DNA from 3 places in the Halomonas sp. LMYGS-3 genome. Region 2 is predicted to be linked to each of the others. Evidence: predicted binding sites of a transcription regulator. Region 2 holds the regulator's gene; each other region holds the start of a gene.
The links. Region 2 encodes sigma-54, which starts transcription at its own class of promoters, with help from an activator protein. Its sites were predicted from a motif close to TGGCACNNNNNTTGCTNT; they were not measured.

Region 1 (6,542 bases), on a different contig from region 2:
CGCTTCTGCAGGATATCGGAGAGGTCGAGGATGGACCGGGCCATCGTGGCCATGCTCTTGCTCTGGTCCATCGAGGCCTTGCGCAGGAAGCGGTAGGCCTCTTCCTCGGTCATCTGCTGATGGGCCATGATCAGTCCCTTGGCACGCTCGACAAGCTTGCGCTCGCGCAGCGCCTTGCGGGTCGTCTCCAACTCGTCACTGAGGCCCTGCAGTCGCGACGCCTGGGCCTGCATCAGTTCGATCAGCGAGCGATTGAGCTGGGAGTCGACGGCATTCGCGGTCAGCGTCCCCAGCTCGCGGCAGGGTTCGCCACCGAACAGGTCGGACAGTTGCTGACACATCGGGGGCGAGGCGTCGTTCGCTGCCAGGGTGGCGCGCAGGGTCTCGAGATCGGCCATCTCCCGGCGAGCGTCGTCGATCTTGTCGCGGCACATCGCCGAGAGCTCGTCGGCCAGGGCCTCCTCCACTCGCTTCATGGCGTCGATGCGCCGGGTCGTCAGTTCATACCAGGTCTCACCGAGGCTGCGGTCGCTATCGGGACGGCAGAGATCGCCGCCGGCCATTTCGCGCAGTTGCTGAATGCCGGCCTGGGTGCGTGGCGGTAGTCCCTCCTGCCAGCGGCGGCGAGCCTCCGGCGTGGCGAACTCGGCGAAGGTGTCGAAGCAGCGTTGCTGGGCGTCGACGAGATGGTGCAGCAGCTGGCGATGGGGGGTGTCGAAGTGGCCGGTGGTGAAACCGATGGCGCCACAGGCGCGCTCCTGGCCGGCCAGTTCCTTGCCCTGCATGAAGTGGAAGATGGCCACCAGGGCGTGGGTGATCTCCGGGTCGCCGGCGGTATCCGCGGCATCGAAGACCACCGAGAGCAGGCCACTGATCAGCCGGTTGAAGGTCAGGGTCGCCTCGTCGGCGGTGATGGCCTGGGTCTCGATGTCGTGGCGCAGTGCGCCGAGGCTGTCCAGGGCATGCCAGACTCGGGCGATGCGCCCGAGCAGCCGGGAGCCGGCCACCGGCCTGCTGCCGTCGCTGGCCAGGGCGTCGAGACGCTGGCGCATGGTCCGCTCGGTACGCAGGCACTCCTCGATGCGCTCCTGGCGATGGTGGGCGAAGCGCTCGCCACGGGAGGCCAGGTAGACGTTGGAGGCGCCGCGCTCCTTCTGCAAGGCGTGGATGAAGCGGCTGATGTCTCCGACGATCTCGCAGGTGGTGGCGAGATGCTCCAGGTTGTCGATCTCGCAGCGCTTGGCTGCCAGTAGCAGGTGTTCGGCGGGTTTCATGGGGTCATTGACCTCTTGCAGGTCCCTGGGGAAGTAGAAGAGTCCTGCATCGGTTGGGGAAGTCCCGTGCCAGTTCGGTCCGAACCAAGGCCGCCGCCCCGAGGGGCGGCGGCGCATACTGCGGACCGGTGGGCGTGGTCAGCGCAGCGAGAGGGCGCCGGCACCGGTGTCTTCGCCCACGGCGTCGCTGTAGGCCTTGGCTTCCTCGGCCTCGGTCGCGTCCGAGAAGCGGACCAGCAGCGCGCAGGAGGCCAGTACCAGTACGGCCAGGCCGAGGTAGAAGAGCCCCTGCTGGTAGGTGAGGGCCTCCGTGCGGAACAGGAAGGCGGCGGCCACGGCGCCCACGTTGCCACCGGCGCCGACGATGCCGGCCACGGCACCCAGCGCCTTCTTGTTGATGAAGGGGACCACGCCGTAAGTGGCGCCTTCGGCCATCTGCACGAAGAGGCTGAACACCAGCATGATACCGATGGCGTACGACAGCACGTGCATCTGCGAGAAGGCAACCAGGGCGATCCCCTCGCAGACCAGGGCGATGAACAACCAGCGCACCCGCCCCTTGAGGCCACCGTTCCTGGCGAAGAGGTCGGAGAAGATGCCGCCCATGGTGCGGGCGAAGACGTTCATCAGGCCGAACAGGCCGGCGATCATCCCGGCGGTGGCCAGCGTCAGGTCGAAGTGGTCGAAGAAGTAGATGGCGGCGATGTTGTTGATGGTCAGCTCGACGCCGAAGCAGATGGCATAGACCACGAACAGGGCCCAGACGCGAACATCCTTGGCGGCGGCCAGGAAGCTCTTGCCGGCGCCGTTCTCGCCACTGGCCGGCGGCAGCTCACCCCTGGCGCGCAGCTCATCGAAGTTGCCGTTGGGGGCATCCTGGGTGAACAGGTAATAGCAGATGCCGGTGATGAACAGCACCACGCCGGGTACCACCATGGCCAGCCTCCAGCCCAGGGCCTCGTTGACGCCGAGCATCAGGAGGCCGGAGAAGATCAGCGGCATCAGGATCTGGGTGGTACCGCCACCGAGGTTGCCCCAGCCGGCCGAGGTGGCGTTGGCGGTGCCGACCACGTTGGGGGCGAACATCATAGTGGTGTGGTACTGGGTAATCACGAAGGAGGCGCCGATGGCGCCGATGGCCAGGCGCGCCAGGAGGAAGGACTCGAAGCTGTTGGCGAAACCGATGCCCATCACCGGAATCGAGCCGAGAATCAGCAGGCCGGTATAGGCTTTGCGTGGGCCGATGCGGTCGCAGAGCACGCCGATCAACAGTCGTACGATCACGGTGATGGCCACCGAGGCGATGATGGTGTTGCCGATCTGGGTCTGGGTGAGGCTGAGATCCTCGCGGACCACCGCCATCAGCGGTGCGATGCCGAACCAGCCGAAGAAGCAGATATGGAAGGCGAACCACGAGAAGTGGAAGGCTCGCATCTGGGGAGTACTGAAGTTCAACAGGCGAATCCTGTTGGCCTTGTCGAGAATTTCCATGGGTCAGGCCTCGCGTTTGGATGGTAGCGAATCCGGGAACGTGTCCTTCACCGTTGAAGGTCAGGTTCGACGCACTCGTACTCCGGAGGAGCCTGGTCCACGCCTACCAGCTGTCTACGCTTGTCAAAGCAAAGCAGCTGCCAGTTTATCTATTTATCTTTATTTTCAGATGGTTATATTTAGATACGGTCGGCTGGTGGATGAGAGGCGGGCTCTGCTGCGCTGCAAGAAGGAGCAGGGCAGGGCCATCTTGCCCCGCCTTGGTGCTTGTTGGTCAAGCGGCTAGTACATGGCCAGCTGGCGCTGGTCACGATCGCAACTCAGGAAGGCGGAGCTCTCCAGCCACTCCGGGTCGGGGTAGTAGGCGAACAGATAGTGATCCTCCTTGATGCTGTCGATCAGCGGATAGGTCACTTCCTGGCGTACCGCCGGGCAGCCGTGGCTGCGACCCAGGCGGCCGGTCTTCTCGATGAAGGCCTCGCTGACGTAGTCGGCACCGTGAATCACGATGGCGCGCTGGTAGGCCAGATCGTTGATGCCCGGCTCCAGCCCCTCCAGGCGCAGCGAGTAGCCGTTGCGGCCGTAATAGCTGTTCAAGGTGCGGAACAGCCCCAGGCTCGACTGGTAGCTCTCGGGAGTGTTGGAGAACGCCGTGGCCACGGCGTTGCCGGAGCCCTGACCATGGGAGACCAGCTCCTCGAACATCAACTCACCGCGGTCGAGGTCGAAGACCCAGAGGCGTGGCTCGGTGGAAGGCAAGGAGTAGTCGATCACTGCCAGACGGCCGGCCTCCGGGGCGGCACAATCCAGGGCGCTGGCGGCAAGCTGCAGTACCCGGCGGTCGGCGTTCGGCGCCAGGCGGGTCAGGGTGTCGTGGGTCGAGTCGGGCAGGACCCGGGAGAGGAAGTCGCCGGCGGTGGCGATCGGAGAGGCCAGCAGCAGTGAGGCGGTCATCATCGGCAGGGTGGGCGGAAGCAGGGATCGCATCATGGAGGCACCTGTGGCGTTCGATCGGGCACGAGAATGGGGGCTGCTTCCCTGTGCCCCTCGGTCTGGCACTATTATGACCATGAGGGTCGGGATGACCAGGCGCCTCCATCAACGCAGGAGTTCAGGACGATGAACGCTCGCGCAATCAGGATCTTCCTCATCCCCATGCTGTTGGCTCTGCTCGTGTTGGCGGGCCCCGCCCCGGGGCAGGAAGAGGGGGAGCCAGCGTCCCCCCTCGAAGCCGCCATTAGCGCCTTGCTGGCCGAGGCGGGCGATGAATTGCAGGCCTTCTATGAGGTGCGCGGGCAACGCCCGGCGTGGACGGACTCCCGCACGGTGGCCGCCTTTGCCGCGGCGTTGCATACCCTGGATGGCGATGGGTTGATCCCCGGGGATTATCGGCCGGACGCCCTGGTGGCCGGCCATCGGCAGGCCCACAAGCACGAGGCGGACCTCGAGCGGCAGGCACGCTTCGACCTGCACGCCAGCCGGGTATTGCTGACCGCCTTGCGGCACCTGCAGCGCGGCAAGCTGGATCCCCATGACATCGACCCCGGCTGGGAAGTCCCGATCGATGCCCCGCCGCTGGACCTGGCGACGCTCTCCCGGGCGGTGGATGCCCAGCGTTTCGAGCAGGCCTTCGGCGAGGTGCGCCCCCCCTATGCCCCCTACGAGCGACTGCGCACCGGCCTGGCCCGCTATCGCAACATCGAGCGACTCGGGGGCTGGCCGAGCCTGCCGTCCCGGGAGCGTGCGCTGCGCCCGGGGGAGGTCGACGATGACGTGGTGACCTTGCGCGAGCGACTGGCGGTGATCGGCGAGCTGGAGACGATGGCCGGGGTGGGCACTCCCGATCCGCGCCGCTACGATGCCACGCTGGAGGCGGCGGTGAAGCGTTTCCAGCGACGCCACTTGCTGGAGGTGGACGGCGTCATCGGGGCCCGGACCCGGGAAGCGCTCAACGTGCCCGTGGAGGAGCGCATCGACCAGATCCGGCTGAACCTCGAGCGGGCTCGCTGGCTGCTGCATGGCCTGCCCGACTCCTTCGTGCTGGTGGACATCGCCGGCTACCAGCTCAGCTACTTCCGCCCCGACGGCGAGATCTGGCGCTCACGCATCGTGGTGGGCCGGCCCTACCGGCGCACCCCCTCGCTGCGCTCCGAGATCACCCACATGACCGTCAACCCGAGCTGGACGATTCCGCCGACCATCCGGCGCGAGGACGTGTTGCCCCGGGTGCGGCAGGACCTCGGCTACCTGTGGCGGGAAAGGATCCAGGTACTGAGCCCGTCGGGCACGCCCCTCGACCCCTGGGAGATCGACTGGGACAACCCCGGCAACATCGTGCTGCGTCAGGCGCCGGGGCCGCAGAATGCCCTGGGCCGGGTGGCGATCCGTTTCCCCAACGACCACCTGGTCTATCTCCATGACACCCCCGCCCAGGGGCTCTTCGCCCGCGAGCAGCGCGCCTTCAGCTCCGGTTGCATCCGGGTGCAGGGCGTGCTCGAGCTCGTCCAGCTGCTGTTCGACGATACCGACAGCGACCGCGACATCCAGGCACTGATCGACAGCGGCCAGACCCGCAACGTGCGACTGGCGGAGCGCGTGCCGGTGATCCTGCACTACTGGACGGTGCACGCCGCCGAGGACGGCGAGCTGGCCTTTCGTCCCGATATCTACCAGCGCGACGAGGCCCTGCTGACCGCGCTGGATCGGCCGCTGGAGCTCTAGAAAACCATCGGCGTAGCGTCTCGGGTTGGCCTACTCGTAGCCCTTGGCCTGCAGCCGGAACAGCCGCGCGTAGCGACCATCGGCCGCCATCAGGCTGGCGTGGTCGCCCTGCTCGAGGATGCGGCCGCCGTCGATCACCAGGATCTGGTTGGCGGCACGCACCGTCGAGAAGCGGTGGGAGATCAGGATGGTCATCTTGTCGCGGCTGTGCTCCCGGAAGTCGGCGAACACGGCGGCCTCGGCGGCGGCGTCCATGGCGGCGGTGGGTTCGTCGAGCACGAGGATGTCGGCGCTCTCGCGCATGTAGGCTCGCGACAGGGCGATCTTCTGCCACTGGCCGCCGGAGAGCTCCTGCCCCCCCTTGAACCAGCGCCCGAGCTGGGTATGGTAGCCGCCGGGCATGTCGGCGATGAAGTCTTCGGCCAGGCCGCGCCGAGCCGCTTCCTGCCAGCGTGCTTCATCCTCGAAGGCCGACACGTCGCCGGCGCCCAGGTTCTCGCCGACCTTGAGCTGGTAGCGCACGAAGTCCTGGAAGATCACGCCGATGCGGCGGCGCAGGGTCTGGATATCCCACTCGCGCAGGTCGCTGCCATCGAGCAGGATGCGGCCCTCGGTGGGTTCGTAGAGCCGGGTGAGCAGCTTGATCAGCGTGGTCTTGCCCGAGCCGTTGGCTCCCACCAGGGCCAGGCTCTCGCCGGGCGACAGATGCAGCGAGATACCCGACAGGGCCGGTGCTTCGGCACCGGGATAGGTGAAGCTCACGTTCTCGAAGCGGATGCCGTCGCCGGGGCGGATACCGGTGGTGCGGGTGCCGGACTCGGCGGCCACCGGCTGCTCCAGGTACTCGTAGAGGTTCGACAGGTAGAGATTGTCCTCGTACATGCCGCTGATGGAGGTGAGGCTCGCCGAGAGGGCCGCCTGGCCCTGCTTGAACACCATCAGGTACATGGTCATCTCGCCGAGCGTCAGCCGCCCGGTCACGGTCTCCACCACGACCCAGGCGTAGGCCCCGTAGAAGGCCAGGGTGCCCAGCAGGCCGAGCAGGAAGCCCCAGCT
Region 2 (6,542 bases):
AATCACCGCCATGACGACAGACACCTCACCCACCGGCGGCTCGCCGCTACGCGACAGTGCGCGACGCACCCTGCAGCTGGAACAGCAGGCCATCGCCGCGCTCGTCACTCGCCTCGACGAGGGCTTCGACCGCGCCTGCGAGCTGATTCTCGCCTGCCGCGGCCGGGTCGTGGTAACCGGCATGGGCAAGTCCGGCCACATCGCCGGCAAGATCGCCGCCACCCTGGCCAGCACCGGCACCCCCGCCTTCTTCGTGCATCCCGGGGAGGCCAGCCACGGCGACCTGGGCATGATCACCCCCGGCGACGTGGTGCTGGCGCTCTCCAATTCCGGCGAGACCGCCGAGGTCACCGCCCTGCTGCCGTTGCTCAAGCGCATGGGCACACCGCTGATCAGCATGACCGGACGCCCCGGCTCGACCCTGGCGCGCCATGCCGAGGCCCACCTCGATGCCGGCGTCGAGCGCGAGGCCTGCCCGCTGGACCTGGCGCCCACCTCCTCGACCACCGCGGCGCTGGTCCTGGGCGACGCCCTGGCCGTGGCACTGCTCGAGTCCCGCGGCTTCACCGCCGAGGACTTCGCTCGCTCGCACCCCGGCGGCAGTCTCGGCAAACGCCTGCTGCTGCGGGTCGGCGACCTGATGCACCGCGGCACCCGGCTGCCCTCGGTGCCACTCGGCAGTCCACTGCGCGACGCCCTGCTGGAGATCACCCGCCAGGGACTCGGCTTCACCTGCGTGGTCGACGACGACGGCCGCCTGTCCGGGGTCTACACCGATGGCGACCTGCGTCGCACCCTGGACCGGCACAGCGACCTCTCCGCCCTCAGGGTCGACGACGTCATGACCCGGCCCGGCAAGCGGGTCACCGCCGATATCCTGGCGGCCGAGGCGGTCCGCATCATGGAAGACAACCGCATCACCGCCCTGGCCGTGATCGACGATGACAACCGGCCGATCGGCGCCCTCCACATGCACGACCTGCTCGCCAGCGGCGTGATCTGATGCCTTTCTCACCCAAGGAGTCCTCATGACCCTCGATTCCCCCCTGCTCGATCCCCAGCTGGTGGACCGGCTGCGCCGCGTGCGCCTGCTGGCCCTGGACGTGGATGGCGTCCTCACCGACGGCCGCCTCTACTTCCAGGCCGACGGCATCGAGATCAAGGCCTTCCACACCCACGACGGCCATGGCATCAAGCTGCTCAAGCGTGCCGGACTCGAGGTCGCACTGATCACCGGCCGCGACTCGCCCATGGTCAGCCGTCGCGCCGCCGCGCTGGGCATCAAGCACGTCTATCAGGGGGTCGAGAAGAAACTGCCCATGCTGCGTGAACTCTGCACCCGCCTCGGCCTCGAACTGGACCAGGTCGCCTATTGCGGCGACGACATGCCGGACGTGGGCGCCATCGAGCGCGCCGGTGTCGGCATCAGCGTCCCCGGCGCCCCCTCCTACATCCGCAAGCACGCCGACTGGGTCACCGAGAGTGCCGCCGGCCACGGTGCGGTGCGCGAGATCTGCGATGTCCTGCTCCAGGCCCAGGGGCATTGGGATGCCGTGCTCGACACCTACCTGCACGGAGCCGACTGAGGTCATGGCGCTGCGCCTGCCGCGTCCTTCCTTCCGGGTCTGGCTGTTCCTGCTGCTGCTGGTCCTGGGCGGCGTACTCGCCCTGCTCGACCAGCGCGCCCCCCGCGAGCCCGGACCGGTCCCCCGCCATGAGGCCGGCGAACCGGACTATTACCTCGAGGGGGCCCGCCTGACCCGCTTCGACGCCGAGGGCCGGGCGCACCAGCGCCTGGACACCCCGCGTCTGGTGCACACCCCCCATGACGACATCACCCGCCTGCAGGCCCCGGTGGCGCGACTGATCGACAGCTCGGGGCGCATCTGGTTCGGCTACGGCGAGGTCGGCACCCTGGGCGCCGGCGGCAATCCCCTGACCCTCTCCGGCGACGCCCGCCTGCACGCCCCCGAGGAGCGCTGGCAGCTCGACACCGACATCCTGCACTTCGACGCCGATACCGGCCACGCCTGGAGCGATACCCCCGCGCTGTTGCGTCAACCGCCCCAACGCATGAGCGGCGAACGCTTCGACGCCTGGATCCATGACAATCGCGCCCGCCTGACCGACAATGTTCGCGGTCACCATCCGCCCGAGACGCAAGCTCCCACCGACAAGGATCCCGAGCCATGATGCGACTGCCCTCTGCCTCCCTGCTGGCCCCGGCACTGCTCGGACTGGCATTCACGCTCCTGGCCCTGTCCCCCTCCTCGACACTGGCCCTCGAGGGCGACGCCAGCGCCCCCATCGAAGTGGAAGCGGACCGACTCGATCTCGACGACCGTGCCGGCACCGCCATCTATACCGGCGACGTGGACATCCGCCAGGGCAGCATGCAACTGACCGGCGACCGGGTCGAGATCCGCCGCAACGCGGCAGGCGAGCTCTCCCACGCCATCGCCACCGGCGAGCGCGCCTATATCGAGCAGCGACCCGCCCCGGACGAACCCCTCGTGCGCGGCTGGGGGCGCACCATCGTCTACTACGTCGCCGAGCGACGGGTGGAACTGATCGACCGTGCCGAGCTGCACCAGGGCGGCGACACCTTCGATGGCGGCTACCTGGAGTACTTCCTCGACCGCCGGGTGGTCCAGGCACGCGCCGAGGCCGAGGGTGTCCAGGAGCGCCAGCGCGTACGCATGACCCTGCAGCCCGAGCAACAGTAAGGGACGACATGAAGACACTTCGCGCCAGCCACCTGGCCAAGAGCTACAAGCGCCGCCGCGTGGTCCAGGACATCAGCCTGGCCATCGGCCAGGGCAGCATCGTCGGCCTGCTCGGCCCCAACGGGGCGGGCAAGACCACCTCCTTCTACATGATCGTCGGCCTGGTACGCGCCGATGCCGGCGAGGTCCACATCGACAGCCTCGACCTGTCGAAGGCGGCCATGCATGAGCGGGCGCGAGCCGGGATCGGTTACCTGCCCCAGGAGGCCTCGATCTTTCGCAAGCTCACGGTGGCCGACAACATCATGGCGATCCTCGAGACTCGCCAGGACCTCGACCGTGCCGGCCGCCAGGCACGCCTGGAAGAACTCCTCGCGGACTTTCACGTCACCCATATCCGCGATAATCTCGGCATGAGCCTCTCCGGGGGCGAGCGGCGGCGCGTGGAGATCGCCAGGGCACTGGCCACGGAACCCGCCTTCATCCTGCTCGACGAACCCTTCGCCGGGGTCGACCCCATCTCGGTAGGCGAGATCAAGGGCATCATCCGCCAACTGAGGGCTCGCGATATCGGCGTGCTGATCACCGACCACAACGTGCGCGAGACCCTCGACATCTGCGATACCGCCTACATCGTCGGCGACGGCCAGATAATCGCCGAAGGCAATGCCGAGGCGATCCTGACCAACCAGCGGGTACGGGAAGTGTATCTTGGCGAAGACTTCCGCCTCTGAAGCATCACCGCAACTCTCTGATATAACGATTATTATACTCATACGGCACAAAGTTTGCCGATGGCACGCTTATTGCTAATAAAATGCTTGCAAGACGATCGACGGCGGACTAGGGTGGGAGTTTTCGGCGAATGAGCACACACTTCTCATGGCCATGAAAGCATCCCTGCAACTGCGCGTCGGCACCCAGCTGACCATGACGCCCCAGTTGCAGCAGGCCATTGCCCTGCTGCAGCTCTCCACCCTGGACCTGCGTCAGGAGATCCAGCAGGCCCTGGAGTCGAACCCCATGCTCGAGCTCGACGACGGCTTCGGCGAGCAGGCGACGAGCGAGGCGCCCGATGACGACTGGGCCAGCGAGATCCCCAGCGAGCTCTCCGTCGACAGCGACTGGTCGGATACCTATCAGGACCTGGCCCTTCCTGCCGGTGGCGAAGGCCCGGATTTCGAACGCCAGGCCGAGGGCCAGAGCCTGCGGGGCCACCTCACCTGGCAACTGGCGATGACCGACCTGGACGAACGCCAGCTGCACATCGCCGAGAGCCTGATCGACGCCGTGGACGGCGCCGGCTACCTGGCCCAGCCGCTCGACGAATTGCGGGACGGGCTCCGCAACCAGGGGCTCGAGGGCCTCAAGAGCCGTGAGGTCGAGCAGGTGTTACTGCGCCTGCAGCAGTTCGAGCCGACCGGCGTCTTCGCCCGGGACCTGCGCGAATGCCTGATGCTGCAACTGGCCGCCCTGCCCGACGATACCCCCCTGCTGCCCCAGGCCCGCCGCCTGGTGCGCCAGTTTCTCGAGGCGCTGGCCGCCGACGACCGACGCCTGCTCAAGCGCCGCCTCGGCCTCGACGACGATGCCCTCGACGAGGTGACCGCCCTGATCCGCTCGCTGGATCCGAGGCCGGGCAGTCGCTTTGCGGAGCCCGACAGCGACTACGTCACCCCCGACCTGGTCGCCCGTCACGACAGCCGCGGCTGGCAGGTGGAACTCAATCCCGAAGCCTTGCCGCGACTGCGCATCCAGCCCGACTACGCGGCGCTGATTCGCCGCGCCGACAAGAGCCAGGATAACCAGTTCCTCAAGAATCACCTGCAGGAGGCGCGCTGGCTGATGAAGAGCCTCTCCAGCCGCAACGATACCCTGCTGCGGGTGGGGCGCGAGATCATGGCGCGCCAGCTCGACTTCCTCGAACAGGGCGAGGAGGCGATGAAACCGTTGATCCTGGCCGATATCGCCCAGGCCGTGGAGATGCACGAGTCGACCATCTCGCGGGTCACCACCCAAAAGTTCATCCACACCCCGCGCGGGGTCTTCGAGCTGAAGTATTTCTTCTCCAGCCAGGTCAGCAACGGCGACGGCGACGCCCACTCGAGCACGGCGATCCGCGCACGCCTCCGCAAGCTGATCCAGGAGGAACCACCGCGCAAGCCGCTCTCCGACAGCAAGCTGGTCGCGCTGCTCGAGGAGGCCGGCATCAGCGTTGCGCGACGGACCGTGGCCAAATACCGGGAGGCCATGGGCATTCCCTCTTCCAGCGAACGCAAGCGGTTACGCTGAGCACGCCGGTGCTTGCAAAACATGCATCACCGGCACGCCTTCGGTCGCGCCCGCGACCTGTATCAGGGCTGTCGTGAGGCGTCCGTCACGGGGGGTTTGCACGGCAGGAAAAAGGGTTACAATCGGGGCACCAATACGAAGGACGAAGGAGCGTGTCATGCAAGTCAACATCACCGGCCATCATGTGGAACTGACCGACGCCCTGCGTGACTATGTGAACGAAAAGCTCACGCGCGTGGAGCGTCACTACGACAACATCACCACCGTGCAGGTAACGCTCTCCGTCGAGAAGGCCCGCCAGCAGGCGGCTTGCACCCTGCACGCCGCCGGTGCCGATCTGCACGCCGAGGCCATGGACGGTGACATGTACGCCGCTATCGACGCCCTCGCCGACAAGTTGGACCGCCAACTGGTCAAGCACAAGGAGAAGGTCCAGGCCCGCGCCCAGGGCGCCGGTGCCCGCTGATCCATCATGACACTCGAAGCCATCCTGCCCCCCGAGCGCACCCTCTTCGGTGTGCCGGGGGGAAGCAAGAAGCGGGTACTGGAATTCTTCAGCACCTTCATCGCCCAGAACACCCCGAGCCTCGATAGCCAGGAAGTCTTCGGCCGCCTGATCGGCCGTGAACGCCTGGGCAGTACGGGAATCGGCAACGGTGTCGCCATCCCCCATGCCCGTGATCCACACTGCAAGGCCCCCATCGCCGGCTTCCTCAAGCTCGCCGAGCCAATCGACTTCGACGCCATCGATGGCGAACCGGTGGACCTGATCTTCGTGCTGCTGGTCCCCGAGGAGGCCGACGATGCCCATCTCTCGTTGCTGGCCCAGGTGGCAAGCGTGATGAACGATGCCGAGACCCGTGGCCGACTGCGCAAGAGCGCCAGCCAGCGTGAGCTCCATGAACGGCTCGTCGAGGCGATCCGACGACAGTCCAGCGCCTGACCGCCCGTCACCGGGCCACCCCGGCCAGCTCAATGACCAGGAGACCCGCCATGCAGCTCGTGATCATCAGTGGCCGATCCGGCTCCGGCAAGTCGATCGCACTGCAGGCGCTCGAGGACCTCGGCTACTATGCCATCGACAACCTGCCGGCCATGCTGCTCGGCCCGCTGGTCGACGAACTCAGCAGCGATCACTCGCCCCACACCTCGATCGCGGTGAGCATCGACGCCCGCAACCTGCCCCATGCACTGGAACGCTTCCCCAGCCTGCTGGAGGAGGTCCGCGCACGAGGGATCGACGGCCAGGTGATCTACCTCACCACCGACGCCCGCATCCTGCTCGAGCGCTACTCGGAAACCCGCCGGCGCCACCCGCTGACGCGGGGCAGCGACATGACCCTGGCCGAGGCGATCGATTCCGAGGAGACGGCGCTGGCCGAGATCCGCGACCTCGCCGACCTGGTGATCGACACCTCACGGCTCTCGGTCCACGAGCTGCGGCGGCGCATCAGCGACCAGGTCGCCAACCACCGGGCCGACCAGTTGACCCTGACGGTGGAGTCCTTTGGCTTCAAGCGCGGC
Region 3 (6,542 bases), on a different contig from region 2:
CCGCATCGCCGGCATCAGCGGCATTCTCGGCACCCTCTTCACCGCCAGGCACCGGGGGGACAGCGCCTGGCGCCTGACCTTCCTGCTCGGCCTGATCAGCGGCCCGCTGCTGCTGTTGGCACTGGGCGGCGGCTTGGGCAACGTGGTCGGCCGCCCTGGCGAGGTGGTCGGAGCGCCGGCCGGTGGTGTAGCGCTGATGCTGATTGCCGGCCTGCTGGTGGGATTGGGTACGGGCATCGGCAGCGGTTGCACCAGCGGCCACGGCGTCTGCGGCCTGGCGCGGCTGTCGGTGCGCTCCATGGTGGCCACCGTGACCTTCCTGGTGACGGCCATCGTCACCGTTTTTGTGGTGCGGCATCTGCTCGGGGGTGGCGCATGAAGACCGGGATCTTGAAACCAGCGATGGGCTATGTCGCCGGTCTGCTGTTCGGTCTTGGCCTGGGCATCTCCGGCATGACCGATCCGGCCCGGGTGCTGGGTTTCCTCGATCTCTTCGGTGCCTGGGATCCGACGCTGTTGTTCGTGCTGGGCGGGGCCGTGGTGACCAATTTCATCGGCTACCGCCTGGTGTTCCGTCGCCCCCATCCCATCTACGCGGAGGCCTTCCAGCTGCCGACCCGACAGGACCTGGACGGCCGACTGATCGGCGGTGCCGCCCTGTTCGGCATCGGCTGGGGACTCTCGGGCTACTGCCCGGGCCCGGCCTTCGCCTCGATCGGCGGGCTCACGGCGCCGCTGTTTGCCATGCTGGCGGCGATGGTCGCCGGCTGGTTCCTGGCCCGGGCACTTCCTGCCAGGGCCTGATGCGCCGCCTGCCGGTCAGGGCGCCTCGCCGCCCATCAGTTCGACGAGTTGTGCGGGGTCGGGCATGCCCTGGACCCGCACCAGGCGGTCGCCATCGCGCGCCACGCTCGTCGGGGTGGCGATCAGGCCGAGTTCCTCGAACAGCTGATTGTTGGTGTAGACCTGCTCCTCGATCTCGCGGGGCTGGGCCGAGGGGGCGATGGAGTCGCCGTGCTTGTGGCGGTGCAGGGCGGTGGCCGGGTCGTCGGCCCCCAGCAGGGCCGCGGCCTTGGCTGGGCTGTCCTGGGCCAGGATGCCGACCATGATATGGCGCAACTGCACCTCGCCGGCCTCGATCCAGGGCCTGGCCTCGTGCCAGAACCGGCGGCAGAAGGGGCAGTTGGGGTCGGTGAAGGTGTAGACCACCCGCGGGGCCTCCGGGATGCCGTCGAGGATCCAGTGGCTTCGCTCTAGCCGTTCCCACACCGCCGCTTCCTGGGCACTGCGTACGTGCTCGTCGAGCGGTTCGCTGGAGAGGTCGTTGCCCTCGGCATCCACCAGGGTGCCGACCACCGCATGGTCGCCATCGGCGGTCACGTAGATGGCGAGCTCGCGGCCCTGGGCGCTGGCGGCGTAGCCGGTGAGGCCGCCGGGGGCCGCGAACTCGGCATGAATCACCAGCCCCTGGGCGGCCAGGGCCCGGACCGGTGTCGGCCAGTGCTCGTCGGCCAGGGCGGGGGCCGCCAAGGCCAGCAGGGCGGCGGAGAAGCTGAGGAGGAAGGGGCGCATCTGGGTATCCTGTCGCGGTATGGCTTCCTGCCATGACTCGGCATCGGCCAGAGAGGTTCGATCCCCGCATGATGCCATGGGGCATGCCGGTGAAGAACGGTTGGGGCGCGTTGTCGCATGCCGGTCGCATGCCGACGGCTCTGCGGTATAAGGTAGGGCTCATTCATCAGCCCAGGGGATACACCCAACATGCGTCTTGCGCCTTCTCTGATCCTTCTGACCCTGGCTCTGTCGAGTCAGGCCGTCCTGGCCCAGCCGCTCAGCGTGGAGGACCCCCAGGTGCGGGCGGTGCCGCCCGGTTCGCCCACCTCGGCGGCCTTCATGACCCTGCACAACGGCGGCGAGGCGGACATCGCGGTGGTCGATGCCCGCTCGCCCGCCGCCGAGGTACTGGAACTGCACGACCACGTGGACCTGGACGAGGTAATGCAGATGCGCCGGGTTCCCGAGGTCGTGGTGCCGGCCGGCGGCAGCGCCGATCTGGCGCCGGGCGGGTTGCACCTGATGCTGATCGACCTGAGCGGCCCGCTCGCCGAGGGCGACGAGGTGGCGATCACCCTGGTGCTCGACGGTGGCGAGACCGTCGAGCTTTCCGCCCCGGTGCGGCCGGTGATGACCTCGGACGCTCCTTCACAGGGGCATGGGGCCCACGCTCACTGATCCCCGGGCAGCACCAGCCACAGGCTACGGTAGGGGGCGAGGCGCTCGGCCTGCTCCCAGGGGGCGTTCTCCAGCAGGTCGAGCCAGGCCGCGGCCTCGAGTTCGGGCAGCGTCAGGGGCTGGCGCCGATCGGTGACGTTGTGGATCGCCAGCAGCCGGCGGCCATCGGCCAGCGGGCCCCGTTCCAGTACCAGGAGTTCGGGGGGCGAAGGCACCACGCGCTGCGGGGCGTCGGGATGGAAGCAGGGTTCCGCCCGGCGCACCGCCAGGCGTCGCTTGAGGGCCAGGAAGACCTCGCGGGTCGGGGTGTTGCGGCTGTCGAGCAGTTCATCGAGTTCGTCGCGCTGCCAGTGGCGGCGATTGATCGAACGCAGCCGGCCGCTGCGTTCGACGCCTTCGTGGTCGTTGAGGGTGCCGGTCAATGAGTGGAGGTAGAGCGCCGGAATGCCCTGCAGGGCCAGCATCAGGTGCTGGCTGCACAGGAAGCGCTCCACCTGCCAGGGATCGGGCCCGCGGCGCGTGCCCTTCATGGCCTCGAACCAGGTGATGTTGATCTCGTAGGGGCTGTCGCTGCCGTCGGGGGTGGTGCGCATGCTGACGAAACCGCCGAAGCGGTGCATCAACTCCATGAGCGCCTCGATCTCGTGGGCCGGCAGCCAGCCCTCCAGCGGTCGCACCCCGATGCCGTCGTGGCTGGCGGTGAAGTTGAGGTAGCTGCACCCCGGCGGCAGGGTGGGCAGGCTCGCGAGCCAACTGGCCAGGGTGCCGGCCTCGCCGCTGGTCAGGGTGTGCAGCAGCAGCGGCGGCAGGGGGAACTGGTAGACCAGGTGGGCCTCGTCGGGGGGAGAGGGAAGACGCTCGAGGCCCCCGTCTGAAAGACGCTCAAGACCCCCGTCTGAAAGACGCTCGAGACCAAAGTAGCTGAGGTTCTCGCGGTGGGGCACGTTGGTCTCGGTGAGCAGCAGGGTGCCCGGCGCCAGGTGGTCGACGATGGCACGCAGCAGGCGGACCACTTCGTGGGTCTGGGGCAGGTGGATGCAGGACGTGCCGACCTCCTTCCACAGGTAGGCGATGGCGTCGAGGCGGATGATCCGTGCGCCCTGCTGCAGGTAGAAGAGCAGGATGCCGACGAACTCCAACAGCACGTCGGGGTTGGCGAAGTTCAGGTCGATCTGGTCCTCGGAGAAGGTCGCCCAGAGGTGACGCGTGCCGCGTCGGGTCGACACCGGGACCAGCAGCGGGCTGCTGCGCGGGCGTACCACCGCCGAGAGGTCGGTGGCCGGGTCCATCTCGATGAAGAAGTCGCGCCCGGGCAGGCTGCCGCTCAGGTAGTCGACGAACCACAGCGACTCCCGTGACACATGATTCAGCACCAGGTCGACCATCAGGTCCCGCTGTTCGCCGAGTCGTCGGATATGCGACCAGTCGCCCAGCGCCGGGTTGACCTCGCGGTAGTGGATCACCGAGAAGCCGTCGTCGCTGCTCCAGGGAAAGAAGGGCAGCAGGTGGATGCCGCTGAAGGTCTCCGGCAGCCGCTCCTCGAGGAAGGTCTCCAGCGCCTCCAGGGGCGGGCGGTCGCCGTCGAGCAGGCTGTCGCCGTAAGTGATCAGCCACTGGTCGCGCTCGCTCCAGAGCGGCACCGGCGTGCCGTCGGGGCGCGTCGGCATTGCACCACGCTGGTGCGAAAGCAGGGTCAGCAGGCGCCGCAGCACCTCCTCGGCGCGGGGGCCGTAGAGGAAGGCCAGTCGCTCGCGGGCCAGGTCGATGAAGGCGGTGTCGTCCAGGGGGAAGGAGAGCGAGCGGGAGGGCGTCATGGGAAGTCCGTCGAGTGGCCGGGGGATCGAGCGAAGCAATCGTTGCCTTTCCCTTGCAGGGGGTGTGCCAGTCCGGAGCATGCTGGGCGCTGACCCCGCGAGCCGGTACAATGCGGGATCGTCCATCTTCACGTCGACCCGGAATCCATCGATGCACTGTCCCTTCTGCGGAACCCATGACACCAAGGTGACCGACTCCCGGCTGGTGGCCGAGGGCGATCAGGTGCGCCGCCGTCGCCAGTGCGTGGCCTGTGGCGAGCGCTTCACCACCTACGAAACCGCCGAACTGGTGATGCCGCGGGTGGTCAAGGGCGACGGCTCCCGGGAAACCTTCGACGAGACCAAGCTGCGCGCCGGCATGCTGCGTGCCCTGGAGAAGCGCCCGGTCAGTGCCGAATCGATCGAGGCCGCGGTAGAGCGCATCCGCCAGACCCTGCGGGCCCGCGGCGAGCGGGAGATCCATGCCCGCGACATTGGCGAGGAGGTGATGCACGCCCTGAAGCGCCTCGACCAGGTCGCCTACATCCGCTTCGCCTCGGTCTACCGCCGTTTCCAGGACATCGACGAGTTCCGCGCCGAGATCGACCGCCTGGCCCAGGAGCCGAGCTTCCGCCCGGACGATCCCGAACAGTGAGCCTCCCGCCGTCCCCACCGAGGAGTCCCATGGCCAAGCAGATTCCCGAAGCCTGGATGGCCCGGGCCCTGGAACTGGCCCGTCGCGGCCTCTACACCACCGATCCCAACCCCCGCGTCGGCTGCGTGCTGGTCAAGAACCGCCGCCTGGTCGGCGAGGGCTTCCACGAGCGCGCCGGCGAGCCCCACGCCGAGATCCATGCCCTGCGCCAGGCCGGCGAGGCCGCGCGTGGTGCCACCGCCTACGTCACCCTGGAGCCCTGCTCCCACCAGGGGCGTACCGGGCCCTGCGCGGTGGCGCTGACCGAGGCCGGGGTGAAGCGGGTGGTGGTCGCCATGGCCGACCCCAACCCGGCGGTGGCCGGTCGCGGCATCGCCATGCTGCGCGAGGCCGGCGTCGACGTCGAAGTGGGTATCCTGGAGGCTCAGGCGAGGGAACTGAATCCGGGCTTCATCATGCGCATGGACCATGGCCGGCCCTTCGTGCGGCTGAAGATGGCCATGAGCCTCGACGGTCGCACCGCCATGCGTTCCGGCGAATCCCAGTGGATCACCGGCCCCCAGGCACGGCGCGAGGTGCTGCGGCTGCGGGCCCGCTCCAGTGCCGTGCTCACCGGGGTGGAGTCGATCATCTTCGACAACTCGCGGCTCACCGTGCGGCCGGACCAGGCCGAGCTCGATGGTGTCGAGTGGGTCGCCGGCCGCCAGCCGCTGCGGGTGGTGGTCGACAGCCACCTTCGCCTGCCCCGGGCGGCGGCCTGCCTGCGCGAACCCGGTCGCACCCTGGTGGCGACGCGGGGCGGCTCAGCCCCCGAACGGCGCGCGCGTCTCGAGGCGGCAGGCGCCGAAGTGGTGGCGATGAGCCCGGGGGGGGATGGGCGGGTCGACCTGCATGCCCTGCTGCAATACCTGGCCGACGTGGAGCAGGTCAACGAGGTGCTGCTCGAGACCGGGGCGACCCTGGCCGGCGCCATGCTCGATGCCGGCCTGGTCGACGAGATGCAGCTGTTCGTGGCGCCGACCCTGCTCGGCGGCGAGGCGCGGCCGCTGTTCCAGCTCGCCGGCATCGAGACCATGGCCCACCAGCGCGGGCTGGAGATCCTCGATATCCGCGCCGTGGGCCGCGACTGGCGGATCACCGCCCGGCCCGAGCGCCGCACGCTAGCCACTCGGTAAGGGGCGCCGGGGACAGGCCGAAGAGGAGGTCCTACGCCAGGTGTGAGGAGCACTGCTCCGAACGGGCTGGCCAGGGATGGCCAGCACCGGTCCTGCAAGCGGAGCAGGATGCGAGAGCGAAGCAGGGCGTCGGTACAAGGAAGTATTCACAGCGCCTCCTCGCAGGCCTGTCGCCAGAACAGCCCCGGGAGGCTCATTACTGGCGCCCGACGCCGCGCCAAGGGCTCATTACTGGCGCCCGACGCCGCGCCAAGGGCTCATTACTGGCGCCCGACGCCGCGCCAAGGTACCCTGACGCCGTTTCGAGGCGGGACGTTGCCTGTCGGCGACCCGAGCGTCGCCGCGCCGCGACAGCCGCCACGCTGAATTTCTGGAGATCCCATGGTGCACTCCTCCTCCGGGGGCCTGGCCCCCATCGAAGACCTGATCGAGGACATCCGTCAGGGCAAGATGGTGATCCTGATGGACGACGAGGATCGCGAGAACGAAGGCGATATCATCATGGCCGCCGAGAAGGTCGAGGCCGAGCACATCAACTTCATGGCGCGCCACGCCCGCGGCCTGATCTGCCTGCCGATGACCCGCGAGCGCTGCGAGCGGCTGCAGTTGCCGCTGATGGTGCGCGACAATGGCTCGGGCTTCGGCACCAAGTTCACCCTCTCCATCGAGGCCGCCGAGGGCGTGACC

Region 1: AC5W54_RS04875 (nitrate- and nitrite sensing domain-containing protein) is a predicted target of sigma-54. The motif match lies at 1,329-1,346, and genes of this name have one in related genera.
Region 3: AC5W54_RS08550 (sugar phosphorylase) is a predicted target of sigma-54. The motif match lies at 4,099-4,116, and genes of this name have one in related genera.

The regions. Positions count from the first base shown of each region.
Region 1 is NZ_JCAKFQ010000004.1:6,154-12,695, reverse strand. It holds gene AC5W54_RS04875 (nitrate- and nitrite sensing domain-containing protein) at 1-1,274, opposite strand, end outside; gene AC5W54_RS04870 (NarK family nitrate/nitrite MFS transporter) at 1,413-2,765, opposite strand; gene AC5W54_RS04865 (murein L,D-transpeptidase catalytic domain family protein) at 3,048-3,752, opposite strand; gene AC5W54_RS04860 (L,D-transpeptidase family protein) at 3,885-5,486, shown strand; gene AC5W54_RS04855 (ABC transporter ATP-binding protein) at 5,517-6,542, opposite strand, start outside.
Region 2 is NZ_JCAKFQ010000002.1:103,744-110,285, reverse strand. It holds gene AC5W54_RS02715 (KpsF/GutQ family sugar-phosphate isomerase) at 11-1,003, shown strand; gene AC5W54_RS02710 (KdsC family phosphatase) at 1,029-1,586, shown strand; gene lptC (LPS export ABC transporter periplasmic protein LptC) at 1,591-2,193, shown strand; gene lptA (lipopolysaccharide transport periplasmic protein LptA) at 2,190-2,726, shown strand; gene lptB (LPS export ABC transporter ATP-binding protein) at 2,735-3,460, shown strand; gene AC5W54_RS02690 (RNA polymerase factor sigma-54) at 3,609-5,018, shown strand; gene hpf (ribosome hibernation-promoting factor, HPF/YfiA family) at 5,176-5,484, shown strand; gene ptsN (PTS IIA-like nitrogen regulatory protein PtsN) at 5,491-5,961, shown strand; gene rapZ (RNase adapter RapZ) at 6,012-6,542, shown strand, end outside.
Region 3 is NZ_JCAKFQ010000007.1:35,684-42,225, reverse strand. It holds gene AC5W54_RS08570 (YeeE/YedE family protein) at 1-379, shown strand, start outside; gene AC5W54_RS08565 (DUF6691 family protein) at 376-804, shown strand; gene dsbG (thiol:disulfide interchange protein DsbG) at 820-1,572, opposite strand; gene AC5W54_RS08555 (copper chaperone PCu(A)C) at 1,762-2,232, shown strand; gene AC5W54_RS08550 (sugar phosphorylase) at 2,226-4,046, opposite strand; gene nrdR (transcriptional regulator NrdR) at 4,198-4,680, shown strand; gene ribD (bifunctional diaminohydroxyphosphoribosylaminopyrimidine deaminase/5-amino-6-(5-phosphoribosylamino)uracil reductase RibD) at 4,710-5,855, shown strand; gene ribBA (bifunctional 3,4-dihydroxy-2-butanone-4-phosphate synthase/GTP cyclohydrolase II) at 6,237-6,542, shown strand, end outside.